Regions from separate parts of the Pseudomonas sp. SCT genome, predicted to be linked through region 1. Evidence: riboswitches for the same ligand, from Rfam matches in the RefSeq annotation. Region 1 holds a riboswitch; the other holds the start of a gene.

Evidence for each region. A riboswitch is a leader RNA that binds a small molecule or an ion and turns the genes downstream of it on or off. The one in region 1 is predicted to bind cobalamin.
Region 2: it holds a riboswitch for cobalamin, as region 1 does, so the genes downstream of both, BHD08_RS20625 (TonB-dependent receptor domain-containing protein) here and btuB (TonB-dependent vitamin B12 receptor) in region 1, are expected to answer to the same signal.

The regions. Positions count from the first base shown of each region.
Region 1 is NZ_BDJA01000005.1:31,009-45,558, forward strand. Features, by position in the region: gene BHD08_RS13595 (putative natural product biosynthesis protein) at 1-248, shown strand, start outside; gene cydP (cytochrome oxidase putative small subunit CydP) at 577-756, shown strand; gene BHD08_RS13605 (cytochrome ubiquinol oxidase subunit I) at 753-2,393, shown strand; gene cydB (cytochrome d ubiquinol oxidase subunit II) at 2,404-3,546, shown strand; gene cydX (cytochrome bd-I oxidase subunit CydX) at 3,595-3,699, shown strand; gene BHD08_RS13620 (cyd operon YbgE family protein) at 3,705-3,995, shown strand; gene BHD08_RS13625 (NAD-dependent protein deacylase) at 4,130-4,894, shown strand; gene BHD08_RS13630 (C40 family peptidase) at 4,962-5,594, shown strand; gene BHD08_RS13635 (C40 family peptidase) at 5,671-6,195, shown strand; gene nhaD (sodium:proton antiporter NhaD) at 6,383-7,636, shown strand; gene BHD08_RS13645 (metallophosphoesterase) at 7,661-8,464, opposite strand; cobalamin riboswitch at 8,609-8,826, shown strand; gene btuB (TonB-dependent vitamin B12 receptor) at 8,945-10,810, shown strand; gene BHD08_RS13655 (hypothetical protein) at 10,857-11,426, shown strand; gene cobO (cob(I)yrinic acid a,c-diamide adenosyltransferase) at 11,423-12,034, shown strand; gene BHD08_RS13665 (cobyrinate a,c-diamide synthase) at 12,172-13,464, shown strand; gene bluB (5,6-dimethylbenzimidazole synthase) at 13,461-14,108, shown strand; gene BHD08_RS13675 (cobalamin-binding protein) at 14,105-14,550, shown strand, end outside.
Region 2 is NZ_BDJA01000010.1:66,073-80,622, forward strand. Features, by position in the region: gene BHD08_RS20615 (hypothetical protein) at 1-276, shown strand, start outside; gene BHD08_RS20620 (cobalamin-binding protein) at 276-1,076, shown strand; gene BHD08_RS20625 (TonB-dependent receptor domain-containing protein) at 1,099-2,964, opposite strand; cobalamin riboswitch at 3,061-3,276, opposite strand; gene BHD08_RS20630 (AAA family ATPase) at 3,445-7,098, opposite strand; gene BHD08_RS20635 (exonuclease SbcCD subunit D C-terminal domain-containing protein) at 7,095-8,330, opposite strand; gene BHD08_RS20645 (YafY family protein) at 9,250-10,122, opposite strand; gene BHD08_RS20650 (hypothetical protein) at 10,447-10,662, shown strand; gene BHD08_RS20655 (sensor histidine kinase) at 10,666-11,982, opposite strand; gene BHD08_RS20660 (response regulator transcription factor) at 11,979-12,644, opposite strand; gene BHD08_RS20665 (PepSY domain-containing protein) at 12,644-12,949, opposite strand; gene BHD08_RS20670 (PepSY domain-containing protein) at 12,958-13,266, opposite strand; gene BHD08_RS20675 (copper-binding protein) at 13,437-13,793, shown strand; gene BHD08_RS20680 (thioredoxin family protein) at 13,794-14,550, opposite strand, start outside.

The DNA.
Region 1 (14,550 bases):
TCGAGGCCATGATGCTTGCCGCCGCCGCACGCTGGGTCGCCAGCGATGACAGCCCGGCTATAGGCATAGTGCTCGGCTGGCGCGGCGGCAGCGAGCACGTCTTCGATTGGAAACCACGGGTGCGACCAGGCACGCGTCTGCTTGCTGCGGAAGAGGAAGAGCTGCCCCCGGCGCCATGGGATTTCGCCTGGAGCCCGTTATCGACCACTGCTGGCAATGGCTTTCGCCGCTGGTTGCGCGTGCCATGAGCGCGACAGGATGCCGCATGGCGGTGTTTCGGTACCGCGCTGCCCCATATCGCCAACCCGTGCGTCTATGCTTTTCAAGCGAAGCGGCACGTGAAGCGCAGCGGCCCCGCACAGGTGAGGCAGGCTGTCGCAGTTGTGGCGGCAAGGGGGCGGCAGGACACTTTGCGTGCCCCGAGCCCGAGCACTGCTTCCACGGGTGGGACCGGGGCGCCGCGATTGAGCCTGGACTGCTGCGTTCAGGTTTCGGCTCCCGACCCCAAAGGGGGCCTTCAATCGCAGCATGCTGTCCTGGCGCAATGCGCCGGGGCGGGCGAGCAAGGAGGTAGGCATGTTCAAGTCATCGCTCAGGCGGGACATCGTGCTGGTGCTGCTGGTCAAGGTCGCGATCCTCATAACCATAAAAAACGTCTGGTTCGATGCTCCCAGCATTCCCGAGAACGGTTCGGTACGTGTTGCCGAACATTTGCTTGATAAACGGGATGCCAATCCCGAGGGAGGGCCGAGATGATCTCGGAAAGCGTTGTAGATCTTTCACGCCTGCAATTCGCCATGACGGCGATGTATCACTTTCTCTTCGTGCCACTGACCCTGGGGCTGGCGTTCCTGCTGGCGATCATGGAGTCGGTCTATGTGATGACCGGCAAGCAGGTCTACAAGGACATGACCCAGTTCTGGGGCAAGCTGTTCGGCATCAACTTCGCCTTGGGCGTCACCACCGGGCTGACCATGGAGTTCCAGTTCGGCACCAACTGGGCCTACTACAGCCACTACGTCGGTGATATCTTCGGTGCGCCGCTGGCCATCGAGGGGCTGATGGCGTTCTTCCTCGAATCGACCTTTATCGGCCTGTTCTTCTTCGGCTGGGATCGCCTCAGCAAAGTGCAGCACCTGGCGGTGACCTGGTTGGTGGCGTTGGGCTCGAACCTCTCGGCGCTATGGATTCTCATCGCCAACGGCTGGATGCAGAACCCGGTCGGCTCGGAGTTCAACTTCGAGACCATGCGCATGGAGCTGGTGGACTTCGGCGCGCTGCTGTTCAACCCGGTAGCGCAGGTCAAGTTCGTGCATACCGTCTCGGCCGGCTACGTCACCGGGGCGATCTTCGTGCTGGCGATTTCTTCCTTCTATCTATTGAAGAAGCGCGACCTGGGCTTTGCTCGCCGTTCGTTCGCCATCGCCGCGGTGTTCGGCCTGGCTTCGACGATCTCGGTGATCATCCTCGGCGACGAATCCGGCTACGAGATCGGTGACGTGCAGAAGGTCAAGCTGGCCGCCATCGAGGCCGAGTGGGACACCCACCCGGCGCCGGCCGGCTTCACCCTGTTCGGCCTGCCCAACCAGCAGGAGATGCGCACCGATTACGAAGTGAAGATTCCCTACGCACTCGGCCTGATTGCTACTCGTTCGGTGGACGAGGAAATCAAGGGCATCAAGCAGCTGGTTGCCGAGCATGAGCTGCGCATCCGCAACGGCATGCTCGCCTACGAGCGGCTGCAGGTGCTACGTAGCGGCGACAAGTCGGCCGAGGCCATCGCCGCCTTCAATGAGGTCAAGCACGACCTGGGTTACGGGTTGCTGTTGAAGAAGTACACCGCGGATGTGGTCGATGCCAGCGAGGAGCAGATCAAGCTTGCTGCGCTGGACACGATTCCCAACGTGTTCAGCCTGTTCTGGACGTTCCGGGTGATGGTCGCCGCTGGCTTCCTGATGTTGCTGCTGTTTGCTCTGGCGAGCTGGGCATCGATCAAGCGCGATGCGGAGCGCAAACCCTGGTTGCTCAGGTTCGCGCTGTTCAGCCTGCCGCTGCCGTGGATCGCTGCGCAGACCGGCTGGTATGTCGCCGAGCATGGCCGTCAGCCCTGGTCGATCGCCGAGGTGCTGCCGACCCATCTGTCCACTTCGACGCTGGCCGCGGGGGATATCTGGGGCTCGCTGATCGCCCTGGTGGCGTTCTACAGCCTGCTGCTGGTGATCGAGATGTTCCTGATGATCCGCTTCGCCCGTCTCGGGCCGAGCAGTCTGCATACCGGACGCTACCACTTCGAGCTTGAGGCTATCGCCGCCAGTCAGGTGCAGCGGCGGCGCGACGCGGTCGCCGCGCCGACTGTCGCGAAGGATGTGCCCCCCGAACCTACCGCAGTGTGAGGTAAACGATATGTTCGATTACGAGGTTCTCAAACTCGTCTGGTGGGTGCTGATCGGCGTGCTGCTGATCGGCTTCGCCCTGACCGATGGCTTCGACATGGGCGCCATGGCGCTGATGCCCTTTGTCGGCAAGACCGACAACGAGCGGCGCGTGGCGATCAACACCATCGCGCCGCACTGGGATGGCAACCAGGTGTGGTTCATCACTGCGGGCGGCGCGCTGTTCGCTGCCTGGCCGATGGTCTACGCGGTCGCGTTCTCCGGACTGTACTGGGCAATGCTGCTGGTGCTGTTCGCGCTGTTCTGCCGGCCGGTGGGCTTCGACTACCGCAGCAAGGTGGAAGACCCACGCTGGCGCAGCGCCTGGGACTGGGCACTGTTCGTCGGCGGTGCGGTGCCGGCATTGGTGTTCGGCGTGGCCTTCGGCAACCTGTTCCTCGGTCTGCCGTTCCAGCTCGACGAGCTGATGCGCTCGACCTACCAGGGTTCGTTCTTCGCGCTGCTCAACCCCTTTGCGTTGCTCTGCGGCATCGTCAGCCTGAGCATGCTCAGCGCTCACGGTGGCGCCTGGTTGATGTTGCGCACCGATGGCGCCCTGGCCGAGCGTTCGCGGCAGGCGACACGCCTGTGCGCGCTGGTATTTCTGGTTGGTTTCCTCGCTGCCGGGTTGTGGCTGATGCTTGGTGTCCAGGGCTTTACCCAACTGTCAGTGACCGATCCGGGGGCCGCGCTCAATCCGCTGCTGGATAAGCAGGTGGTACAGGACAATGCGGGTTGGCTGGGCAACTATGGTCGCTATCCGATCACGCTGATCGCTCCGGTCGCGGGCATTCTCGGTGCGCTGCTGGCCCTGCTCGGCTCCAGTCGCAACAGCGGCGGTGCGAGCTTCGTCGGCACCAGCCTGATGATCGTCGGCAGCATCTGTACCGCCGGCTTCGCGCTGTTCCCGTTCGTTTTCCCGTCCAGTCTCGATCCGGCGTCGAGCCTGACCATCTGGGATGCGGTGTCGAGTAAGAAGACCCTGGGCATCATGTTCGTCGTAGCCTGCATCTTCGTGCCGCTGATCCTCTGCTACACGCTGTGGAGCTACGTGCGGATGTGGGGCCGACTCAATCAGAAAACCATCGAAGCCAATCCCCACGGCCTGTACTGACTGAGCAGGGCGGGCCCCTGTGCTCGCCCAGCCAAGGAGAAACGACTTATGTGGTACTTCACCTGGATTCTCGGTGTGCTGCTGGCCTGCAGCTTCGGCATCATCAATGCGCTGTGGCTGGAAGCCACGCAGGACCTGGACGCCGAGCCGTGAGCAGCATGGCGGCAAGAAGCGCTTACGGCGCGGGCGGGCGGCTGCTCTCGCTGCTGCTGGCTTCGCCGCTGGCGCTGGTGCTGCTGATCCATCCGGCCGCGATGCTGGACGGGCAGGGCGGCTACAGTCATCCGCAGCTGATGCTGGTGATGTGGGGCATTTCCGCCGGCTTCGTACATGGTGTCGGTTTCGTGCCGCAGTGGTGGGGCTGGCGCTGGCTGCTTGGGCCTCTGCCGGCATGGTTGTTCTGTGCCATGGGCTATGCGGTGCTTTTCGATATGTCGCTGGGCTTGTAGATCGGCTGCGGGCGTTCCGCTTTGCAGTCATGGGTCGGCTTCCGTAGTCTGAAGTCGTGGCCGCGGCGCGGCCATCGGGCACCGCTAGCACCAGCTTGCGGCCTTCTTCAGTCGACTTGAGCCGACCGCTGTTCATGAATATCGACAAGGTTGCCCAGGCGCTGGGCGCTGCTGAACGCCTGCTGATCATCACCGGGGCCGGGCTTTCCGCCGATTCGGGGCTGCCGACTTATCGCGGTCTTGGCGGCTTGTACAACGGAGCGACCGAGGACGGCCTGCCAATCGAGGTCGCGCTGTCCGGGCCGACCTTGCAGCGCGATCCGGCGCTGTGTTGGAAGTATCTCGCCGAGATCGGGCGTGCCTGCCTGGCGGCCGAACCCAACGCGGGCCACTTCGCCATCGCCGAGCTGCAGCGGCGCAAGCCGGGCACCTGGGTGCTGACGCAGAACATCGATGGCTTTCACCGCCGCGCCGGCAGTCCGCCGGAACGCTTGATCGAGATTCACGGCCAGCTGGCACCGCTGTCCTGCATGGCATGCGGCAAAACCGATGTGCGGCCGCTGGGGTCGCTTTTGCACGAGCCGTTGCCGCCTCGTTGCCAGGGCTGCGCAGGCGTGCTGCGTCCGGCGGTGGTGCTGTTCGAGGAAATGCTGCCGGCGAACGCTCTGGCTAGGTTGCAGGAGCAGTCGCGTATCGGCTTTGATGCCGTGCTGGTAGTCGGCACTACGGCGAGCTTCGGCTACATCCTCGAACCGGTCTGGCAAGCCCGGCAGAGCGGGGGCTTCGTCGGCGAGGTAAATCTACAGCCGACCGATATCAGCCCCTTCGCCGACGTGCGGCTGGAAGGAAGGGCCGTAGACGTTTTGTCGCATTTAATCCGTCACATTTCGTCCGATTAAATTTGATCATCGAAGCGATAGAAGGCATAGTCGCCGGCACTTTGAAATCACCGACACGGTCGTGCCCATGCGCCAACGCTTCGCACCCCTCGTGCCTCTCGCACTTATCGCCCTGCTGACCGCATGTGCCGGCCAGCCCGTACAGACCGAGCAGCAGATCACATCGCCTCGGCTGTCGCACAATCATCCCCTGGCTGGTTTCGACTTCGCTGCGCTCGACAAGAGCGAAGAAGAATCGCTGGCCGAGCTCACCGACGAGCACGAATACCAGCTGCCGGAGCTGGCTGACAGCATTCTGGAGCGCGGCTTCACGCTGGTCGGCACGCCTTATCGCTTCGGCGGCAGTTCGGTGAAGACCGGCTTCGACTGCAGCGGCTTCGTCGGCTTTCTGTTCCGCAAGGAGGCCGGCCTCGAGCTGCCACGTTCCACCCGCGAGTTGATCAATCTCGACGCGCCGGTGGTCAAGCGTAACGAGCTGGAGCCGGGTGACGTGGTGTTCTTCAACAACCGCGGCCGCGGTCGCGTCAGCCACGCCGGCATCTACATCGGCGATGACCAGTTCATCCATGCCTCCAGCAGTCGCAGTGGCGGGGTTCGGGTCGACAGTCTCGATGACAAGTATTGGCGCGCCAGCTACATGGAAGCCAAACGCGTCCTGGCACTGGCTACCGACCTGGAGCCGCACACGGTTCAACGCTGATTGGGCGACTTGCGGGGGTTGCGTCTCGCCCCGCATGCCGGCAGAGTGATGGCTCATTTGCCTGGACCGCTCTGCTATGCACTACCTGGCCCGCCTCACGCTTGTCGTTCTCTTTGCGCTGCTGGCCGCCTGTGCCGGTAAGCCATCGGCGCCGCCAGTCGTTCAGGAACCCGCTACCTCCCACCCCATGCCGGGTGTTGCCGAGGATGTGCTGTTCAGTGCGCTCGGCCTGGTCGGCACGCCTTATCGCTGGGGTGGCAATACACCTGACAGTGGCTTCGATTGCAGCGGCCTGATCGGCTATGTCTATCGCGGGGCTGCCGGCATCAACCTTCCTCGCACCACTCAGGAAATGAGCAATCTGCGCGGCCCGGCCGTACGACGCCATGCTCTGCAGCCTGGTGATCTGGTGTTCTTCGCTACCAGCGGTGGCCGGCGCGTCAGCCATGCCGGTATCTACGTGGGGCAGGACCGCTTCGTCCATGCGCCGTCGTCCGGTGGCACGGTACGCCTGGACAGCCTCGGCGCCAGTTACTGGCAGAAAAACTACCTGGGCGCCAAGCGCGTGCTCGATCACGAGCAGTTGGCACGCAACCCCTAAGTCGGTACTCGCGCCCTCGCCACCCTACGCACTGCGTCTTCTGAAATCACATCCTGAAACAGTCTCCGTTTGACATGCGGTGATTTCGTTCATCTCGGCGTTTGGCTACCATGCGCTGCCCAATTTTCCTTCCGTGCGCAGCCCGCTGTGCACAAGCCCTTTTCCCTGCTTTCCCATTAGGTGAGTTATGCCTGTATTGCTGACGTACGTGCTGATCGCACTGGCGGTGGCGGCACTGCTTGGTGTCGTGCTCGAAGAAATAACCCATGTAAACAAGGCCAAGGTGACGCTGTTCTTCGGCACTCTGGCGTGGCTGCTGCTGTTCATCTTCGCCCCGGCAGGCGAGGCGCGGGAAACCGTGCTCGAAAGCCTCAACGAGAACATCGCCGAGATTGCCGGCTTGTGGATCTTCCTGGTGGCGGCGATGACCTTCGTCGCCTACCTGAATAAGAAGGGCATGATCGAGAACCTGATCTATCTCGTCCTGCCCAAGCGGATCAGCGAGCGGGCCTTGCTGTTTCTCACGGCGACCTTCTGCTTTGTGTTCTCCTCCCTGGCTGACAACATCACCGCGACGCTGGTCTCCATCACGTTGATCCTGTCGCTGCAGCTCGATCGGGCGAAGACCATCAAGTTCGCCACGCTGGTGGTATTCGCCGTCAACTCCGGCGGCGTCGCGCTGATCACCGGCGACGTCACCACGCTGATGATCTTCCTCGCTGGCAAGGTGGCGATCCTCCAGCTGCTGGTGCTGGCGGTGCCGGCGTTTATCGCGGTGATGGTGCTGGCCGCCATGCTGTCGATCGGCATGCAGGGGGAGGTGGCGGTGCAGGGCCAGCGCAACGATGTGCGTGGCGTGGACGTGGCGATTGCGCTGATCTTCCTGTGCACCATTCTCAGCACCATCGTTGGCAACTTCCTGTTCCAGATTCCGCCAGTGCTGACCTTTCTTGCCGGGCTGTCGGTGATGTTCCTCGTTGCGCGCTTCTTTAGTGACGACAACGATTCCGACCCCATCCTCGAATACGTGCGCCAGGTGGAGTTCGAGACGCTGTTCTTCTTCCTCGGCATCCTCCTGCTGGTGGGCATGCTCAAGGAGATTCGTGTGCTCGACGGGCTGGTGCACATCTATGACCAAGTGCCGGCGGTGGTGGCCAACTACCTGATGGGTGTGATGTCCGCGGCGATCGACAACGTGCCGCTGACCGCCGCGCTGCTCAAGTCCGGACTGGAAATGGGGGTCGCCGAATGGATGGTGCTGACCTATGCGGTCGGGGTTGGCGGTTCGCTGCTGGTGATCGGTTCGGCCTCCGGTATTGTCGCGATGAGCAAGGTGCCGGGGCTGACCTTTGGCACCTACCTGCGGCACATGCTCTACCTGTTTATCGCCTTCAACATCGGCTTCGCCGGGGTGTATCTGATCGGTCTCTCGATGGGCTGATGGCCCGGCCAAGCGTGCCGAGGGTCACCAGCTCAGATTGAAGTGCGAACCCAGTACGAAACGGTCCTCGAGCAGATCCCAGCGTTCGACGCAGACCTTCTTCTGTTGTCCGGGATGCAACTTCAGCCGGTTGAAGGAGTTCGGCGAGGTGCCGCGTAGGCGGGTCGAGAGCGTGGTGCCCGCCTGCACCATCCAGATTTCCCGCGCGAGGCCGGTGTACTGCTTGGACAACGGCAGCACATAGGGCAGATGGATGTGTCCGCCCATCACCAGGTCCAGGCCGTGCTCGGCCCAGCGTTGCAGCGCGGGCTCGGCGCCGTGCTGCAGGTTGCGCAGATCGCTCGGCACCATCGCGCCGAACGGCTGGTGCGCCACCACGATGCGGATCTTTCCCGGATCGCCAGCGGCCAGCTGTTGCGCCACCCGCTCCACTTGCCGTGCCGTCACCACGCCGTCCTTGTGCCGACGAGGATGGGTGGTGTTCAGCCCGATCACCAGCATGTCGTCGTTCTCGAATACCGGCTCCAGCTGATCGCCAAAGTGCCGGCGGTAATTGCCGTAGGGCGTGAACAGGCGGGCAAAGACGTTGTACAGCGGGATGTCGTGATTGCCCGGAATTACCAGCGTATCGCGCACCCCATTGGCTTCTACGCGTTGCACGAAGGCGGCGGCACTGGCGAACTGCTCGCGGCGGGCGCGCTGGGTAATGTCGCCGGAGAACACCAGCAGGTCGGCGCTGTGTTCGCGTATGTGGTCTTCCAGCGCCTGAACCACGCTGGCTTGTTCGGTGCCGAAATGGGTATCGGAAATCTGCACGATGCTGGTCATGGGCGTCGAATACGGGTCCTGGCTGATCGGGGCATTGTTGCATTCGAAGCCTTTCGGCGTCCGCCGTTCCAAGCGGCGAGATGCAAGCGAAGATTGCAGGGCGCTGCGACAACCCCGCGGTTGCGTCAAGCCCGGCCTTGGACTAACCTCCGCGTCGCCTCAGGTGCCCCCCTTGGCAAAGGAGGGGTGAAACAGGGAAGCCGGTCCATTCTCACGAAGATTCCGGCGCTGCCCCCGCAACGGTAGGCGAGTCGAGAAACCCTAAAAGCCACTGTGCTCAACGCATGGGAAGGCGCGGTTTCGGGACGCCGCAAGGCGTACGCTCGCAAGCCCGGAGACCGGCCTGTCGCATTTCACTGACAGTGCGGCGGGCGCTGGGCGGGTGCGTATCCTTCGTGGTATTCACTTCTCTTCTGCAGTTCCTCCGTCTGTCTTCGTCGACTTTCAGTCGTGCGGGTGGGCACGACGGAGACCTGTACCTTGACTTGCAAGCCCCGTTTCAAGCCAGCGGCCTATGTGTTGCTCGGCAGTTTCCCCTTTTCCATCGGCCAGCTGGCCGCAGCCCCGCTGGATCTCCAGCAACAGGTGGTGACCGCCACCCGCACCGCACAGACGGCTCAACAAAGCCTCGCTGCGGTGACCGTGATCGACCGTGAGCGGATCGAGCGTAGCCAGGCGACCTCGCTGCCCGAGTTGCTCAGGCAGCTGCCCGGTGTTTCGCTGAGCAACAACGGCGGGCCGGGAAAATCCACGTCACTGTATATGCGTGGCACCGAGTCCGATCACGTGCTGGTAATGATCGATGGCATCAAGATCGGCTCGGTAACGGCCGGTGGTGCCGCACTGCAGGATCTGCCGCTGGAGCTGATCGAGCGCATCGAGGTGGTGCGCGGTCCGCGTTCCAGTCTGTACGGCTCGGAAGCCATCGGCGGGGTGATCCAGATCTTCACCCGCAAGGGCCAGGGGCAGGGCGTCAAGCCGTTCTTCTCCGCCGGCTATGGCACTCATGACACCTACACTGGCAGTGCCGGCGTGTCTGGCGGCGACGGTCGTGGCTGGTACAGCCTGGGCGTCAGCGGTTCGGATACCGACGGCATCAACGTCAAGTCGGCAGGTACCAGTGGCTACGAAAACGACGCCGACGGCTATCGCAACCTGTCCGCGACGCTGAGCGCCGGCTACCGCTTCGACAACGGCCTGGAGCTGGACGCGAACCTGCTGCAGGCCAAATCCCATAACGACTACGACCAGGTTTCCTACAGCAAGAAACTCAAACGCAATATTGGCTTCGGCGCCAATGCCGATGGTGAGTCGAGGGTCTTCGGCACCCGTGCGCGCTTCAGCCCGCTGGAACCCTGGCTGGTGACGCTGGAGGCCGGGCGCAGCGAAGACAAATCCGATGCCTATCAGGACGGGCAGTTCTATTCACGCTTCGACAGCCGTCGCGACACGCTCAGCTGGCAGAACGATATCGAGCTGGCCGCGGGGCATACGCTGATCCTGGGTGCCGATCACCAGCGCGACGAGGTCAACGGCACCACGCCGTATGCCGAGGATTCCCGGGACAACGACGGCTACTTCGCTCAGTACCTGGGCGGGGTCGGCCGCCATGACTGGCAGCTGTCGCTGCGTCGGGACGACAACGAGCAGTTCGGCCAGCACGACACCGGCAACATCGGCTACGGCTACGCGCTGACCGACTGGCTGCGCGGCACCATCAGCTACGGCACCGCGTTCAAGGCGCCGACCTTCAACGAGCTGTACTTCCCCGACTATGGCAATCCGGCGCTGGATGCCGAGACCTCCGAGAGCCTCGAAGTCGGCCTTGCCGGGCAGCATGGTTGGGGCCACTGGGCAGTGAATGCCTATCGCACCGTGGTTGATGACCTCATCGCCTATGACGCCAGCATTTTCGCGCCGGCGAACGTGCAGGAAGCGCGCATTCGCGGTGTCGAGCTGGTGCTCGGCAGCCAATTGCTCGGCTGGGACTGGAATGCCAACTACAGCCTGCTGGAACCGGAGAACCGATCCGCCGGCGCCAACCGTGGCAACGAACTGGCGCGCCGGGCCAAGCAGCTATTCAACCTTGACCTCGACCGCCGGCTCGGTGCCTTCAGCATCGGGGCCAGCCTGCACGCCGAGGGACAGCGCTACGACGACCTCGCCAACACCAAGGAGCTGTCCGGTTACGCCACCCTCGATTTGCGCGGCGAGTACCGCATCACCCCTGAATGGCGCCTGCAGGCACGCGTCGCCAATCTGCTCGACGCCGACTACGAAACCGCCGAGGGCTACAACCAGCCCGGCCAGGCCGCTTACCTGACCGTGCGCTACCAGGCGCTGTAAGACCGCGGCGCGGGCATGTCGCCCGCGCCCACAGAAGGAGATTGCAATGATCAAGCTTGCCCCGAGATACCAGCTGCTGGTGGGCCTAGCGCTCGCTGCGCTGTTGGCCATGACCCGCGGACAGCACTTCGCCAGCGTGAACCTGCCGAGCGCATCCTGGGCGGTGTTCTTCCTCGCCGGCGTGCTGGTGCGGCCGAAGTGGGTGTTTCCGGCACTGTTTCTCGAGGCCTCGCTACTGGATTTCGCCGCGATCCAGTGGGCCGGTGTCAGCGACTGGTGCATGTCGCCGGCCTACTGGATGCTGGTGCCGGCGTACGGTTCGCTGTGGCTGGGCGGCCGGCTTTACGCCCGTTGGCATCGTGACCATTTCAGCAGCCTGGCAACTCTGGCGCTGTGCGTGATGGCGAGTGCCTTCGTCTGCTATCTGTTCTCTGGCGGCGGCTTCCTCTATTTCTCCGGGCGCTACCCCGAGCCGAGTCTAATGTTGCTGGCCGACCGAATCGCCACCTACTACCCGCGCTACCTGTCGACTCTGGCGCTGTATGTCGGCGTGGCCGTGGTGCTTTTTGTCGGCCTGCGCGCCTGGGCCGGGCAGCGTGACGAGGCCCGCGTATGAGCGAATCGAGCGAACGCGATGATCGCCACAAGGCGCGCATGCAGCGCAAGAAGGCGCTGATCGACGAGAAGATCGCCGAGGCGCAGGACGAGTACGGCCTGCTGCTGGTGCACACCGGCAACGGCAAGGGCAAGAGCAGCTCGGCCTTCGGCATGGTGGCGCGTGCGCTCGGCCATGGCATCAAGGTCGGCGTGGTGCAGTTCATTAAGGGCGCGGCCAGCACCGGCGAGGAGGCGTTCTTCCGGCGCTTTCCGGACGAGGTTCGCTACCACGTGATGGGCGAGGGCTTCACCTGGGAAACCCAGGATCGCCAGCGTGACATCGCCAAGGCCCGCGAAGCCTGGGCTGTTGCCGCCGAGCTGCTGGCCGATCCCGAGATCGGCCTGGTGGTGCTGGATGAGCTGAACATCGCCCTGAAGTACGGCTATCTGGAGCTGGCACCGGTGCTCGCCGACATCGAGTCGCGGCCGCTGCTGCAGCACGTGGTGGTCACCGGCCGTGGCGCGCCGGACGGGCTGATCGAGGCGGCGGACACCGTCACCGAGATGGGCCTGATCAAGCACGCGTTCAAGGCGGGGGTCAAGGCGCAGAAAGGCGTCGAGTTCTGATGCTCCCGCTCACCCCTGCGCCGGGCGCTGCGTCAGCGCCGCTTGCCGTACTGGATGTACTGTCTGCGCGGCACTTCCTTGCGCGCGACGCATGGGCGAAACGAGAGGAATCGCGATGAACAGCAGGAGAGACCGCGATGACCAGTAGAAACTGCCCGGCGCTGTTGATCGCCGCACCTGCTTCCGGTCAGGGCAAGACCACCGTCACTGCGGCTCTGGCGCGGTTGCACTCGCGGCAGGGCAAGCGCGTGCGGGTGTTCAAGTGCGGGCCAGACTTCCTCGACCCGATGATCCTCGCGCGTGCCAGCGGGCGGCCGGTCTATCAGCTTGATCTGTGGATGGTCGGCGAAGAGGAGTCGCGGCGCCTGCTCTGGGAAGCGGCGGGCGAGGCCGACTTGATCCTGATCGAAGGGGTGATGGGCCTGTTCGATGGTTCGCCCTCGGCGGCCGATCTGGCGCGGCGCTTCGGCGTGCCGGTGTTGGCGGTCATCGATGGCTCGGCCATGGCGCAGACCTTCGGCGCCATGGCGCACGGGCTGAGCAGCTTCCAGCCGGACCTGCCGTTCGATGGCGTGCTGGCCAATCGGGTCGGCAGCGCCCGGCACGGCGAGATTCTGCGCGACAGCCTGCCGCAGGCGATCCGCTGGTACGGCGCCCTGCCGCGCAGCGCCGAGGTGGAGCTGCCAAGCCGACACCTGGGCCTGGTGCAGGCCGAGGAACTGGCTGATCTGGACGCCCGTCTGGATGCCGCGGCCGATGCCCTGGCGCTCAGTGCGGACACCGAGTTGCCTGCCCCGGTTAGCTTCGCCGCGCCGGCCAGCGCGTCGCTCGAACCCCTGCTGGCGGGTGTACGCATCGGTGTCGCACGCGATGCCGCCTTCGCCTTTCTCTACCAGGCCAATCTCGACCTGCTGCAGGCGTTGGGCGCCGAGCTGCTGTTCTTCTCGCCGCTGCGCTTCGCCCGCTTGCCGGCCGTGGACAGCCTGTACCTGCCGGGCGGTTATCCCGAATTGCATCTGCGCGCACTGTCGCGCAACGGGCCGATGGCCGAGGCGATTCGCGCGCACCATGCGGCTGGCAAACCGATCCTCGCCGAGTGCGGCGGCATGCTCTACCTGCTCGACGGACTGACCGACCGCGGCGACGAGCGCGCGCAGATGCTCGGCCTGCTGCCCGGGGAGGCGCGCATGCAGAAGCGTCTGACTGCGCTGGCGTTGCAGGAAGTTGAGCTGCCGGAAGGGCGGCTGCGCGGCCACACGTTCCATCATTCCGCGCTGGAGTCGCCACTCGAGCCGCTGGCTCGCGGCGAGTGTCCGAACTACAAGCGCACAGCCGAAGCGGTTTATCGAGATGGCCGGCTGACGGCCTCCTATATCCACTTTTACCTGCCGTCCGATCCGTCAGCCGCCGCGGCGCTGCTCAAGCCATGAGCGCGCATGCCTTCAGCCAGCAGGAGCGCGCGGCGGTCTATCGCGCCATCGGTGAGCGCCGCGATATGCGCCATTTCGCCGGCGGCGAGGTGGCGCCGGAGCTGCTGTCGCGGCTGCTGCTGGCCGCGCATCAGGCCCCCAGCGTCGGCCTGATGCAGCCGTGGCGCTTTATCCGCATTAGCCGCGCCGAGTTGCGCACGGCCATCGCCGATCTGGTCGGTGAGGAGCGCGAGCGCACGGCCGAGGCGCTCGGCGAACGTTCCGCCGAGTTCATGCGGCTCAAGGTGGAAGGCATCGAGGATTGTGCCGAGCTGCTGGTTGCCGCGTTGATGGATGGCCGCGAGCAACATATCTTCGGCCGCCGCACGCTGCCGGAGATGGACCTCGCCTCGCTGGCCTGCGCGATCCAGAACCTCTGGCTCACGGCGCGGGCGGAAGGTCTGGGCATGGGCTGGGTGTCACTGTTCGATCCCGCCGCGCTGGCTGCCTTGCTCGGCATGCCGGATGGCGCCAAGCCGGTGGCGATCCTCTGCCTCGGGCCTGTGCATGAGTTCTACCCGGCACCGATGCTGGCACTGGAAGGCTGGACCACGCCACGACCGCTGCACGAACTGGTTTTCGAGAATGCCTGGGAGGCGAAATGAGCAAGGGGCCGCAGCGCATCGTCTGCCTGTCCACCGAGACCTGCGAAACGCTGTACCTGCTTGGCGAGCAGGCGCGCATCGTCGGCATCTCCGGCTTCACCGTGCGGCCGCCGCAGGCGCGTAAGGAGAAGCCCAAGGTCAGCGGTTTCACCAGCGTCAAGCATGAGCAGATTCTCGCCCTGGAACCGGACCTGGTGCTCGGCTACAGCGACCTGCAGGGCGACATGCTCGCCGAGCTGGCGCGCGAAGGGCTGGAAGTGCACCTGTTCAATCAGCGCGACATCGCCGGCATCCTGCGCATGATCAAGACCCTCGGTGCGCTGGTGCACGCCGGCGAGCGCGCGCGGGCGTTGGCCATTGAACTGCAGGCGGGGCTGGACGTCATCCGCGCCAGCGCCGCCGCCTTGCCGCGCCGGCCGCGGGTGTATTTCGAGGAATGGAA
Region 2 (14,550 bases), on a different contig from region 1:
GCCGGCCTGGTTTCGCTGTTCTTCAGCCTGCGAGCCTTCACCCGCTTCAAACATGCACTGATCGCCACCGAACAGGCGCTGAACGGCCCGGTGGAGGACGATGCTTGGAGCGATCTGCGTCGTGTGCGCCGTCGCGGTCTGCTGATCGCCTCATTACCGGCATGGTTCGGCGCTGCGGGTGCGCTATTCGGCATGGAGCCGGTTGCTCGCCTGTTGCTGGTATTTGGCAGCCTGGTGTTGCTGGTGCTCTACCGCATTCCGCGGCAATTGCATTGATGCGACGTCTGCTACTCGCCGCGCTGGTTTCCCTGGCGTCATTGCCTGCGTTGGCTGCCGAGCGAGTAGTGAGCCTGGCGCCATCGCTCAGCGAGATCATGCTCGAACTCGATGCCGCCGACCGCTTGGTTGGCGTTCTGGATGGCGGCGAGCGGCCAGCTGCGCTGCAGTCGGTGCCTTCGGTTGGGCGCTACGGCCAGGTGGAAATGGAAACCCTGCTCAGCCTGCGTCCTGATCTCGTGCTGCTCTGGCCGGACAGCGTGCCGCGTAGCCAGCGAGAGCAGCTGCAGCAGTTCGGTATTCCCGTTCTAGTCGTCGAGCAAACCCGTCTCGAAAGGCTGGCCGAACAATTCGTCGTGGTCGGCAATGCCGTCAATCGAGCCGAGGAAGGGGAGATACTGGCCGAGCGTTTTCGCCAGGGCTTGGTCGAGCTGCGCCGGAAGTATGTACGTGAGCACCCGCTGCGGGTGTTCTATCAGATCTGGAATCGCCCGCTGTATACCCTCGGCGGACAGCAGATCATCAGCGAAGCGATCGAGGTGTGTGGTGGGCAGAATGTTTTCGCCGATCTGACCCTGGCGGCGCCTCAGGTCAGCATCGAAGCCGTGCTTGCTCGCGATCCTGAAGTCATTCTGGCCGGCAGTGGTGCGCAGCTGGATGAGTGGCAGGCCTGGCCGCAGCTCAGTGCTGTGCGCGATGGGCGATTACTGGAAGTCCCCGACAAGGGGCTGGAGCGGCCGAGCTTCCAGATGCTGGGGGCGATCGGGAAGCTCTGCGAAGTGATGGCGGCAGCGCCCTGAGCGGGCGCGCCGGTTAACGCGACTACAGCGACGGAGTCCAGGTGATGGCGAACAGCGCCGTACGGCCTTCGGTGTTGTATCCGTAGCGTCCGTTGGAGGTGCTGTAGGTCGCTTCGGCGTAGTCCTTGTCGAGCAGGTTATCCAGCTTCAAGTCGAGCTTGAGTTCCTGATTGGCACGCCAGCTGCCACGCAACCCCACCAGGCCATATCCACCCATTTCGATGTCGTTGTCCGCGTCGTCGTAGCGACCGCTGACGGCTCTCCAGCTAGCGCCTACCGAAAACTCGCCCAGCTGGCGGTCCAGATCCAGGCTCAGCGTGCGCTTGGCGTGACGGGCGAGTGTATGACCGCTATCGCGATCGCGTGGGTCGATCAGGCCGGCAGCGAGGCTGGTCTGCCAGCCGAACACGTCCTGCCGGAGAGTGGCTTCCAGGCCATTGATCCGCGCGGTCTGGACATTCTGAGGAATCCAGAAGGCGTCCGAGACGATGGCGTCCTCAATGTCAGTGCGGTACAGCGACAATTCCAGAGAGCCGCTTTCGCTATAGCGGTTGCGCCACTGCAGCTCGTAGCTCTTAGATTTTTCGGGCGTAAGGTCCGGGTTTCCATACCACGAGTCATAAAGTTCGTTGAATGTCGGGGCGCGGAAGCCCTCGCTGTAGGAAACGACCACGTCATTGCGGGTATCCAGCGGTACGGTAAGTGCCGCGTTCCAGGTGTTTTCGCTTCCGTACTGCTCATTCTTGTCATGCCGCAGGCCAATCTCTGTAGAGAACGCATTGCCGGTATAGCGGTGCTGGATGAAAGCTGCCTGGTTCCAACGTGAATCTTGGGCAAAGTCGCTCGAACTGTGCAGTTGGTCCTCATGCCAATCGGCACCGAGCAACAACTGATGAGCCGGATCGAGCTGAAGCGTGTTTACCCAACTGGCTGAGTCACGATATGTCGAGTAGCTGTGAAACACATAGTCAGGAGCCAGTGGGCTGTCGTTTCCGGTGTCCCGCTTGTCCTCGCTGTGCCCGACCTCAAAGCGGCTGTTCCAGACATCATTGAGTTCGGCGTCAACGAACCCGGAGACGCTGCTTAGCTGGAAATCCACGGTCGGCTGAAAGCCTTCGAAGGTGTCGTCGAACTCAATTTCGCCTCGCTGATCCAGCGCGCTGATACCCGCCTCGAACCGATCATTAAAGCGGTGCGCAAGATTCAGGCTAAGCGAGCGGTTGCGGTAAGCGTCATCATCGCCATTGGCGCCGAAGCTATCGCGCGTCGCATCGATACCTTGGGTTTCATCCAGCGCGGCCCCCAGGTTGAAGCGAGTCTGGCCATTCCCACCGGAGAGGTTCAGGCTGCGTTCGAAGGTGCCGTTGCTTCCCGCGCCGAAGCGGACCTCAGGCGCAAGCCCCTGACCGCTGCCTTGGCGAGTGAAGATCTGCACCACCCCGCCGATGGCATCCGAGCCATACAGCGCAGACCGCGGGCCACGCACGACTTCGATCCGCTCGATCTGATCGGGGCTGAGAAATTCGAGGCTGTTGGTACCACTGGACGCTGCCGCGATACGCTGACCGTCTACCAAAACTAGGGTCTGGGTGCTGGCGGTACCGCGCACGAACAGGCTGGTAAGGCTTCCCGCTCCGCCGGAACGGGCGACGCTTACGCCCGGCACACGCTCTAGCAGTTCGGCAACGCTGCGAACCTGCAGGCGCTCGATGTCGTCTCGGTTGAAAACGGTGGTGGCCGCCGGGGTCTGGCTGCGTCGCTGTGGTTCGCGGTTTGCGCTGACCACCGTGTCGGAGAGCTTAAGCGCTTCTTCTCGCGACAGATCGGCCGCGTATGCGTGAGCACCAGGCAGCAGCGCCACGGCCAGGGCAAGTCGGGACAGTTTCATTCTTGGAATTCCTCAAAAGATCGCAGACTTTTGAGGAGGGCAGGAACAAGCGCGGGGATGACGGGCAGCAGCGCTTGACGGTGCTGCCCTCCGCAACACCAGTCGAATCCGTCAGGCCGGTCTCCGGGCTTTCGACGCGCATCACGCTCACCTTCCCATGTCGGAACACAGTGGCTATGGAGCGGACGGCGATCCCAAGGATCGCGGTCGATTACCGTTGCGGGGGCAGCGCCGGCCTTGCTCATCGAGCGCACCGGCTTCCCGTTTAATGCGGACCTTGCGGTCGTACACACCTGGGCGGATAAGAAAACGCGCGAACCTTACGGCTGGTGCTGGGGAAACACAAGCGGACGAATGGCCGCAAGGGCCGCCAGCGCCTGTGGTTTCCGAGCAAAGCCGCGTTCCAGGGCTGCTCACAGGTTGCGCGAAAAACGCGATGGAGTTGCGCGCAGCGGGATGTCTAGCGTTCGACGTCGACCTTTATGAAGGCCCCCCGACAATCTGCAGATCGCTTTGCCCATTGCCCTGACGCCGTACACGGATCTGCACCGGAATGCGCTCGTGCATCTCCGCGACGTGGCTGATCACCGCCACCTTGCGGCCCTGGGCCTGCAGCGAATCCAGCGCGTCCATGGCGATCTGCAGCGACTCGGGATCGAGGCTGCCGAAGCCTTCGTCGATGAACAGCGATTCGATCTTCAGCTTGCTTGAGGCCATCGATGCCAAGCCCAGCGCCAGGGCCAGCGAGACAAGGAAGGTTTCGCCGCCGGACAGCGAATGCACCGAGCGCAGTTCGTCACCCATTTCGGTATCCATCACCAGCAACCCCAGCGGGCTGCCGCCGCGCTTGAGCCGATAGCGCCGCGCCAGTTGGCGCAGCTGCACGTTGGCGTGCTGCACCAACAGGTCGAGGTTGTAGGCCTGGGCGATCTTGCGGAAGGCGCCGCCGTCGCTGGAACCGATCAGCGCGGCGATGCGTCCCCAGCGCTGGTGCTCGGCCCGCGCCGCGTCGATCTGGGTGAGCAGCACCTGGCTCTGGCTGCGGCGTTTGTCGTCGTCGATCAGCTGGGCGCGGGTTTCCGCGCAGCGTTGATCGGCCTGCTCGCACTGCTGCAGTTGCTCGGCATGGCGCTGTTGCAGCTGCTCGGCATCCGGGGCTTCGCTCTGCTGCTGTTTGTGCAGGTTCAGGCGGTTGAGGCAGCCGTCGAGACGCTCGTGACAGCGGGTCAGGTTTTCGCTGTTCTCTCGCAAGCGCTGGCGCGCCTCGGCGATCAGCTGGTCGTCCATGTGCAGCAGCTGGGCGAGGGTGGCGTCGTCCAGCTGCGGACGGTCGGCGCGCCAGCTTGCCAGTTCGGCGTTCAGCGCATCGCGTTCCTGCGCCAGTTCGGCATGGCGCTGACGGCAGTTCTGCTGCTCGCTGTGCAGGCGCGTCAGGCCGAGCTTGCTCTCGTTGAGCTGCTGATCGATCGCGGTCTGCGCCTGGCGGGCGGTCTGGATTGCCGCATCCAGCTGCTGTTGCCAGGCGCTGGCGCTGCTTTGCTCGCCAAGGCTGGTACGCAGCGCCTGCTGGCAGGCCAGCAGCAGTTTCTCGCGCTCGCTCAGCCGCGCGCTGCAGCTCGTCTGTTTCTCCTGGCGATGGCGTTGCTGTAGCTGCTCGTCGCTGCGGCGCTGCTCGCACTGGCGCAGCTCCTCGGCCCGCTCGGTCTGCGCCTGCAGTTGCTGCAGTCGCGTGGCGATGCTGACGTCCAACTGCATAAAGGTCTGCGCCGGATTTTCGCGCCAGCGCTGCAGCTGTTCGACGGGGAGCAGCTCGGCAAAGGCCAGCAGTTCCTCGTCGAGCTGTTGGCTGTCGCGGGTCAGGGCATCGCGTTGGCGGGCGAGCTGCTGAGTCGCCTCGACACAGGCTTCGCGCGCGGCCTGCCAGGCCTGCTGCAGGGTTTCGCTGCGCTGTTGCAGGGCGAGCAACTGCTGCTGACGCTGGCTGGCGCTGGCGATCTGCTCTTTGAGATTGGTCAGCTGCGTTTCCAGCCATTGCGAACGCTCGGCTTCCGGCTGCTCAAGCAATCGCGTGTGGACGGGCAGGGCGAGCAGGCGCGGTGCCAGGGCCTGCAGCTGCAGCTCGACTTCGCTCTGGCGTTGTTGCGTCTGGCGCAACTGCGTGCTGAGCGCGACGTGGCGGTCACGCAGCTCCTGCAGGCGCTGGTCCTGTTCCTGTAGCGCCTGCTGCGCGCGTGCGGCCTCGCTGTCATCGTGGCGGTCGAGACTGGCGACCAGCGTGTCGGTCTGCTGCCAGGGATGCTTGTCGCTGCCGCAGACCGGGCAGGGCTCGCCGGGGACCAGCGCCGCGCGCAGCGCTTCGACATTCTCGCTGCGTGCCAGACGTTGGCGTTCGAGCAGGGCAAGGGTGACCTTGAGCGCCTGCTCGGCAGCATCTCGGTCGCTGCGGACCTGTTTGCCCAGCGGCACCAGGCTGTCCAGTTCGGCCTGCTGGCGGCTGTGGGCGTCGTTCAGTTCACGCTGGCTGGCGGTGAGCGTGAGCTGCTGCGCCCAGAGCTGGTGCAGCGCATCGGTTTCGCGCTCGGCCTGGCGCCATTCATCGAGCTGTCGATGCAGCTGGGCCAGCTGTTCGGCCAGCCCGAGTTCGCTGTCGCGCTCGCGTTGCAGATTATCCAGCGCCTCGCGCGCCAGGTTTTGCTGCGTCTCGGCGGCCTTGGCTTGCGCTTCCAGCGCCGGAAGTTCGCTCTGGCCCTGTTGCAGGCGCGCTGCCAGCTGAACCGCCTGTTGCAAACGCGGACGGTAGCCACCCCAGGCGGCACAGAGCGGTTGCAACGCTGTGCTGGTCTCGAGTTGCTGCGTCAGTGTCGCCAGTTGTTCGGCGGCGCGCTGTTGCTGCTCACCAAGCTGCTTGAGCGTTGCCTCGCCGGCGCTGGCCGCGGCATCGGCCTGGGCGCTTTCTTCGCGGATCGAGGCGAGGTCGGCGTTCAGATGGCTGAGGCGCTCCTCTTCGCGGCGCGCTTGCGCAAGCCTCGGTTCGGCCGTCTGCCGCGCCTGTTCGGCTGCGCGCAGGTCGTTGCCAGCGGCTTCGCACTGCCTCTGCAAGCTGTCGAGACGTTGCTGCAGGCTTTGCGCCTCGTGCTGCAGGCGAGTGAGACTTTCGGCGGTCTTGCCGAGCAGGGGTTCGAGTTCCTGCTGACGCAGAAAACGATGGCGCTGCGGCGCGAGCAGTTCGAACAGGTCGAGAATACGGCGGGCTTCGGTCAGGCTCTCGCGCTCGCCTTCAGCGTCTTGCAGCTGCTGGCGTGCGGCTTCGCGCTCGTTTTCCAGGCGCTGCAGTTCGCTGAGCCATTGCCGCTGGGCTTCGAGCACCTTGAGCTGTTGTTGCAGCTTCTTCAGTTCATCGAGCTGGGCCTGATGCTCACGCTCCAATGCGTCGCGTTGCTCTGGCTCCATGGGCTGCAAGCCGCCGGCCTGCTGTTCCAGACGGGTAAGATTTTCCTTCGCCTGCTTGGCGGCCTCGAAGGCAGCCTGGCCGAGTCGGCTGTAGAGCCCGGTGTCGGTGAGCTTTTCCAGCAGCGTGCCGCGCTCGTTGTCGTCGGCCTTGAGGAAGGCGGAAAACTCGCTCTGCGCCAGCAGCACGGCGCGGGTGAACTGTGCCAGGGTCAGGCCCAGGCGGGCTTCGAGCAGTTCCTTGAACTCGCGCTTCTTGCCGCTGGCCAGCAGCGTGCCGCTGTCCAGATCGGTGAGGCTCTGGCTGCTGGCCTGGAGGCGGCCGTCGACTTTTTCGCGGGCGCGTTTGACCTCCCAGCGGGCGCGGTAGCGGTGGCCGTCGACGCCAATGAAATCCACCTCGGCATAACCGCTGCCGCAGCCGCGTCGCAGCAGGTTGCGCTCGTCGCCGCCGCCGATCTCGGCTTCAACGTCGGGGACCTTGTTTAATGGTGAAACGCTATCCAGTCGCGGAGTGCTGCCGAACAGCGCCAGGCACAGGGCATCGAGAATGGTGCTCTTGCCAGCGCCGGTGGGCCCGGTGATGGCGAACAGGCCGGCGCTGGCCAGGGGTTCGGAGGTGAAGTCGATGACCTGCTCGCCGGCGAGCGATGCCAGGTTCTTCAGGCGGATGGCGAGGATTTTCATCGGTCATCCTCCTCATGGGCGAACTCGACCCGTTGCAGCAAGGTGGCGAAATCCTCCAGCGCCTGGTCGTCCGCCGGGTTGCCGTACTCGACTTCCCAGGCGCGGGCGAACAGCTCCTGCGGGGTGATCTGATCGAGGCCGAGCAATACTTCCGATTCCGTTTCGCCGCGCTTGCCGGCGTATTCGCTGGCAATGCGTACCAGTCGGCAGGCCTTGCCGGTTATGGCGATTTCGATGCGCTGGCGCAGGTCCGGCAGCGGTTCGTCGAGCAGCACACGTACCTCCAGCCAGGGCAGGTGGTCGTCGAACAGCCCGGTTGGCGGCAGCGCCTCCAGCGCGGCGATCACCTCGGCCAACGGTGCGCGACCGATACGGATCATCTCCACTGCGCGTGGAACCGGCAGGCTTTCGACCTGTACCAGCGCTTCGCCATCGAGTTCGACCAGCAGCACCTGATGCGGGTAGTTCACCTCGGCAAAGGACAGCGGCAGCGGCGAGCCGCTGTAGCGGATGCGCGTCTGCCCGGCGACCTGCTGCGGCTTGTGCAGATGGCCCAAGGCGACATAGGCGACGGATTCGGGGAACAGGCTGGCCGGCAGCGCCTCGGCGTTGCCGATGACGATGTTGCGCTCGGACTCCTCCGACACCGCGCCGCCAGCCATGTGCGCGTGGCTCATGGCGACCAGCGCCTGGCCGGGTTGGCGTGCGGTTTCGGCTGCAGTGATCAGTCGCTCGTGGACCTGGCGGATGCCGGTCATGTAGTCGTCGCCCAGCTCCATTCCGGTGACTTCGGCCGGTCGCAGGAAGGGCAGAGTGAGGCACCAGGCGGCGGTGTTGCCCTTGGCATCATGCAACGGCACGAGCAGACGCCCGTGGTCCAGCTGGCCCTCGGCGACCCAGCTGATGCGGCCTACGGCATGTGCGTTGAGGCGCTTCATCAGCGGCGCCGGCAGCTCGATGCGCCCGCCGGAGTCGTGGTTGCCGGCGATCATGACGATGTCCAGCTGCGGGAGTTTTTCGTGGGCGCGGACGATGAAGTCGTAGAGCCGCTCCTGGGCCTTGAGCGGCGGGTTGACCGTGTCGAAGACGTCGCCAGCGATAAGCAGGGCATCGGCGCGGTGGGCGACCAGCTGGTCCAGCAGCCAGGCGAGAAACTGCGCATGTTCGTAGTCGCGGTCCTGACCGTGGAGGGTCTGGCCGAGGTGCCAGTCGGAGGTGTGGATCAGGCGCATGCGAGGGAGTTTTCTTCGTAGGTGTCACGACGGACCGCGACTGGGTGGAGGAGGTTGGGCGCAGCGTTTGTGCAGCGTATCCGTAGGCGCGGAGGAGGGTGTCGAGTCTCTGCTGGCGAAGCTTTTGGACGTTGGCTTCGCGGGATACGGCCTGTCGCGGTGATGGGTAGATGCATTGGTTTCGCCCTCCTGGGCGAGTCCCTTTTGGCAGTCGCCCCAAAAGGAACCAAAAAGTCTTGCCCCTGCATCCGGGTCTCGCTGCGCTCGACTTCCCTCATTCCATCCACGTTCCAGGGGCCGGCGTACAAGGGCCATCCATGGCCCTTTACGCCTCTCGCGGCATCCATGCCGCTCGCTCCCCTCCACGCGGATTTCATTCGGCCTCCTGAACGGGGCGTTCGGCGTCGCCTGACAGATTGTTGACTGGTAAACGAGCGAAGCGTCCTCACGCTATTAATAAACTTACAGACGACTCGGTCTCGAATCCCCTTCAGGAGGCCGAGCGTAGGTGCTGCGCAGGGGGACGCGAGGCATGGATGCCGAGCGAGGAGCGATGGGCCAGGGATGGCCCTTCGCGACGACCCCCGGAGCAGCGCCGGAGCGAGGGAAGTTTTGCGAAGCAAAACCCGTATGTAGGGGTGGCCTTCTTTTTGGTTACTTTTTCTTGGCCACACAAGAAAAAGTGACGCGCCGTGCAAGGCGCAACCTGCTGGTCGGGTCGAGGAAAGCGCGGCGTCGTACGCATAGGTCTGCGCCGGCAACAGTTCGTGAGCAAGCTCGTTGCTACAAATGGTCAAGCCATGCGAGGCGCAATCTGCAGGTCGGGCCGAGGAAAGCGCGGCGTCGTATGCACAGGTTTGTGCCTGCACCTGATCGCGAGCAAGCTCGCTCCTGCAGGTGGTCACGTGACGCCTAACCCTCACGAGTACAACCACCCCTTCAACGCCTGCAGATTCCCCACCTGCAACTGCTGCGCCGCTGCATTGGCCTGCACGGTATTCGGATCGATCCCGAAGCGCTGCAACACGTACTGCACCAGCGCGCCGCGGGTCTCCACTGGCAGCTGGCCGTCGACCATGCCGAAGTCCACTTCGATGATCGCCTTCTGCGCCTGGCTCAGTCGCGCATCCGGCTCGATCAGCACGGTCACTGGCGTGTTCCACGCCTCGTCCTGTTCGCGGGTGTGTTCGCTCGCGTCCATCAGGTCCGGCTCGCCGCGGAAGCGGCTGAGCACGAAGTCGCGGTACTCGCGGTTCTTCTCGCAATAGGCGCGCACATGCCAGCGCATGCCGGTGAACACCAGCGTGTGCGGCGCCATCACGCGAATCTCAACATCGGGGTTGGCCAGCGAGACGTACTCGCTCTCCAGCCTCAGGCCCTCGCGGCAGGCCTGCAGGATCGGTCGCAGCACCTCCGGGCGGATGCTGCGGTCCGGTACCTGCAGCACTTCGGTGTGCGCATAGGCCAGCGCCAGGCCCTCGATATGCGGGGCGCGCACGCGGTTCTGGTCGAGCAGGTGCAGGTAGGCGCTGGCGCTGCCGTCGATGAACAACGGCTGAAAGCCTTTGGTCGGCTTGTAGCCCTTCAGGTGGCGGTCATATGTCAGGTTTTTGGGCGCATGTTCGTTCAGGTAGGTGTTGATGTCCTTCGATGCCTGCTGGCGACTGATGCCGAAGCTCTGCATCAGGTGGCCCGTGGTCAGGCGGCCTTCCCACCAGGCGATGGTTTCGATCAGGCGGTAGCGCAGCGCCAGGTCCCAGCGAATCTGACTGATCGATTGCTTGCGTTTCATCGCCTTTGCACCTGTGCCAAAGATTTACATGCCTATGTCGAGCAGGTCGACGTGTCGTGCAAAGCTACATATATTCGGAGCGTGTTTCAACTCGATCCAGTGGATGAGGTGACCTGACATGAGCCTGCTGATCAATGCCTTGGTGATGTCCTGTGTGGCGTTCGTTTCAATGCTTCTTCTGGCGTGGCTGGCCTATGGCGAGGACGATCGGAAGGGGTGACAACGGTTACAGTCATGTGAAGACAGCAGGCTTCCCGATAGACGGCATGAATCTCCGAGCGTAGAACCGGGTCTTTGTCTCAGGCTCATTGCTAGAGATGCTCCATGAAGACTCTGTCCCGTCATTTGGCCGATACCTTCACCTCGCAATACCGGACCCGCGTGGAACCACAGGCGGACGGCAGGTTGGAGGTCCATGTCGGTTACCCGATCAATGGCACCCATGCGACGCGGATCGTGGCCGGGTATCAGGTACAGAACACCCTGCTGGTTGAAACCATCCTCGAAGACATGCGCAACGAACTGGCCCGCCCGCAATAAGCTTCAGCGCGTCGCCGGCAGTACGATGCGTACGCGCAAACCACCCAGCGGGCTTTCTTCCAGACGCCACTCGCCACGCCAGGCCGTCAGGATATCGCTGACGATCCCCAGCCCCAGGCCATGACCCTCCGCCGACTCATCCAGCCGTACGCCGCGGTCGATGACCTGTTCCCGCTGCTGCTCCGCAATCCCCGGTCCGTCATCGTCCACCAGCAGGATGAAGCCGTTGTCGTCGCGCTCGATGGTCAGTTCGACGCGGCTGTTGGCCCATTTGCAGGCGTTATCCAGCAGGTTGCCGAGCAGTTCGAGCATGTCCTCGCGATCACGTGGCAGACGGCAGCGGTCGGGAGCGTGCCAGCGCAGGTCGAGTCCGCCACGGTGGATCATCGCCAGCGTATCGAACAGCGCCGGCAGTTCGGCATCGCAATCGAAATGAGCGCCCGGCAATACGTCGACCGATAGCCGTGCGCGGCCCAGTTCGCGGCTGACGCGCTGCTGGATCTGGCTCAGCTGCTCCTGCAGGCTGGCCTGCAGCTCAGGATGGGCGGCCAGTTCGTCGCGCTGCACCAGACTGCCGAGTACCGCCAGTGGAGTCTTCAGCGCATGACCGAGGTTGCCCAGCGCGTGCCGCGAGCGTTGCAGTGTTTCATCGGTATGGGTCAGTAGATGATTGATCTGCTCCACCAGCGGCTGCAGCTCGCGTGGTGCTTGCTGGTCCAGCTGCTGGCGCTGGCCCTGCTGCAGCTGGGCGATCTGCTGGCGCGCGCGCTCTAGCGGTCGCAGTGCCAGGCCCATGGCATAGCGCTGCAAAAGCAGCAATGCGAGCAGCGCGAAACCGACCAGCCCCAGACCGCTGAGCCGTACACGAGCGAAGCTTTCGAGGACCGGCGTGTAGTCCTGCGCCACGCTGATGATGATCGGCTGCCCGTCACGGCGGTACTCGGCGCGGTAGCCCAGCAACCGCTGGCCCTGTGGGCCGTCGAGTAGTTCGTCCGCCAGCCCCGCACGTTCCGGCCATTCTGGTGTGGCGTCCCACAGCGAGCGGGAGCGCCAGGTTCGCCCGGGCAGCTCGATCTTGAAATAGTGGCCGGAAAAGGGGCGCTGATAGCGTGGATTGAGACGCTGCAGATCCAGCTGGGCACCGTTCGGTCCCTTTACCAGGGCGATCAGCAGGCCTTCGGTTTCCTCGCGCAGGTCGGTTTCCAGGCTACGCTTGAGCCCCGATTCGAACAGCCAGAGGCTGGTCTGCACCAGCACCAGCGTGACCAACAGCAGGGTGGCGATCAGTGCCAGGCTGAGGCTGCGCTGGATGGACTTCACGGCTGGCCGCCGAAGCGATAGCCCTGGCCGCGGCGCGTCTCGATCAGCTCGCGGCCGAGCTTGCCGCGCAGGCGATTGATGTGTACCTCGATGACGTTGGAATCGCGTTCGGTTTCGCCGTCGTAGAGGTGTTCGGTCAGTTGCGTTTTAGAGAGCAGCTGGCCCGGATGCAGCATGAAATAGCGCAGCAGGCGGAATTCACCCGCGGTGAGCTCGATATCCTGGCCATCCTTGCTACAGCACTGGCGCGATTCGTCCAGTTCCAGGCCGCCAGCCTGCAGCAGCGGCTGATTGGCCAGGCCGTGGGCGCGGCGCAACAGCGCCTGGATGCGCAGTAGCAGCTCTTCGGGATGGAAGGGTTTGGTCAGGTAATCATCGGCACCGGCCTTGAGGCCATCGATGCGTTCGGCCCAGGAGCCGCGCGCGGTGAGGATCAGCACCGGCGTGGTGAGGCCGCCGGCGCGCCAGGCCCGCAGCACCTCCAGCCCCGGTTTGCCAGGCAAGCCGAGGTCGAGAATGATCAGGTCATAGGGCTCGCTAGCGCCCTGGTATTCGGCGTCGCGGCCGTCGGCCAGCCAGTCGATGGCATAGCCGTTGCGGCTGAGACTGGCGACCAGTTCGTCGGCCAGCGGAACGTTGTCTTCGACCAGTAGCAGGCGCATCAGTCTTCTTCATCCTTGAGCAGGCGCCCATCGCGGGCATCCAGTTCGAGCTCGCGGGCAATGCCTTCGTTGGTGAGCAATTCGATTTCGTAAACGTAGATGCCATCCTCCTCCTCCAGCTCCGCCTCCAGCAGGCTCGCCCCCGGATAGCGTTCCATGGCGCGCTGGAGCAGCGCTTCCAGCGGCATGATCAGGCCCTCGCGGCGTAGCCGCAGGGCCTCATCCTGGTCCAGGTCGCGGCTCGCCGCCGGAGTGGCAGCGAGCAGCAGGGTCAGTGGAACGGTTACGAGAAGGGGGACACGCATGGATGGCCTCAGTCGTCCTGATGGTCCTTCAGCACTTCGCCAGTCTTGGCGTCGAGCTCGACGTCCCATTGCACACCTTTGTCGTCGCGCAGTTCAAGCTGATAGACGTAGCGACCGTATTCTTCTTCCAGTTCGGTTTCCTCGACGGTGGCGCCGGGGTGCTTGGCCAGTGCCGCTTCGTTGAGCTTTTCGAACGACTGGATGGTGCCGGCATCGCGCAGCTTGAGTGCTTCGTCGGGACCGATGTCCTTTGCCATGGCCAGGTTGGCACCAAAGGCGAGGGCGGCGGCGGTGAACAGCGTAGTCAGTGTTTTCATCGTTTTGATTCCTGTGGTTGGTTTCGACGATTCACAGGTTACGAGGGCTGGCTTAAACGAAACTGAATGCGGCATGCGACCGCGAATGCACCGTTCGAGCGAGGGCGAACGGCACCACGACGACTACGCTTGCAGCAGTCATCACAACCGATCGATCGGGGTGAGTCGTCATGAAAGCCGTATCTCTTGCGCTACTGGCAGTGCTCTGGCTGAGCGGCCCGGCGTCGGCCGAGGACCTGCTCAAGCCTTCCACCACGCCGCCGCCCGTGGATGATGTCTCGGCGGGCAATGCTCTGGAGGCCGAGCCGACCCATGAGGGCGAAGGGGTGATCCGCGCCATCGACGTGCAGCAGGGCAGCGTGACCATCGCACACGGGCCGGTGCCTGATTTGAAATGGCCCGCCATGATCATGCCGTTCAAGGCGAGCGCCGCGCAGCTTCGCGGGCTGGCGATCGGTGATGCGGTGGAGTTTCGCTTCACCGACGGCGAGATGGACCCGCAGATCGTCTCGATTCGACGGCGTTAGCTAGCCCCGTTGGTTCTGCTCGTGGCAGCAACCGGGCGCTGGCATGGGGCGCCCGTCTGGCGCGACGCCGTCGCTGCTTTCGTAGCGGTCGTGCAGACGCACCCAGTCGGTGAGGTTGTGCCGCGGACCGGTCTCGTTGCGACCGTTGGGGGTCATGTCCAGCAGCACGTAGGTACCGAGCAGCTCTTCGGCGCCGCGACCATAGGCCGAGAAGGTGTGGAAGATCTCGCCCTGCGGGTCCCGGTAGAAAACGCTGAAGCCCGACAGCTCCTCGCAGACAAAGGGTTGCCAGGCGTAGTTGTAGAAGACCTTGCCATCGACGATATCCTCGGCATCGAAGGACACGTGGAAGTCACGGTTGAACGTGCTGCCCGCCGAGGACAGCCAGCGGAACGGCCAGCCCATACGGCGCCGGAATGCCTCCAGCCGCTCGAACGGCGCGCGGGATATGGCCGCGAAGCTGACGTCATGCTGCAGCAGGTGCAGTAGCGCACCGCCGATATGATCGGCCTCGAACGAACAGCCGACGCAGCCCTCGGTCCAGTCCGGGCCGAACATGAAGTGCTTGATCACCAGCTGGCTGCGCCCTTCGAACAGGTCGCTCAGGCGAACCGGGCCGCCAGCGTCGTGAAAGTGGTAGTCCTGGGTGATGCGCCGCCAGGGCAATTGCCGGCGCTTCTCGAAGAGCGCATCGCGCTGGCGGGTGAGCTGTTTTTCTTCCTGCAGATGGGCGCTGTGAGCAGCCAGCCAGTCCTGA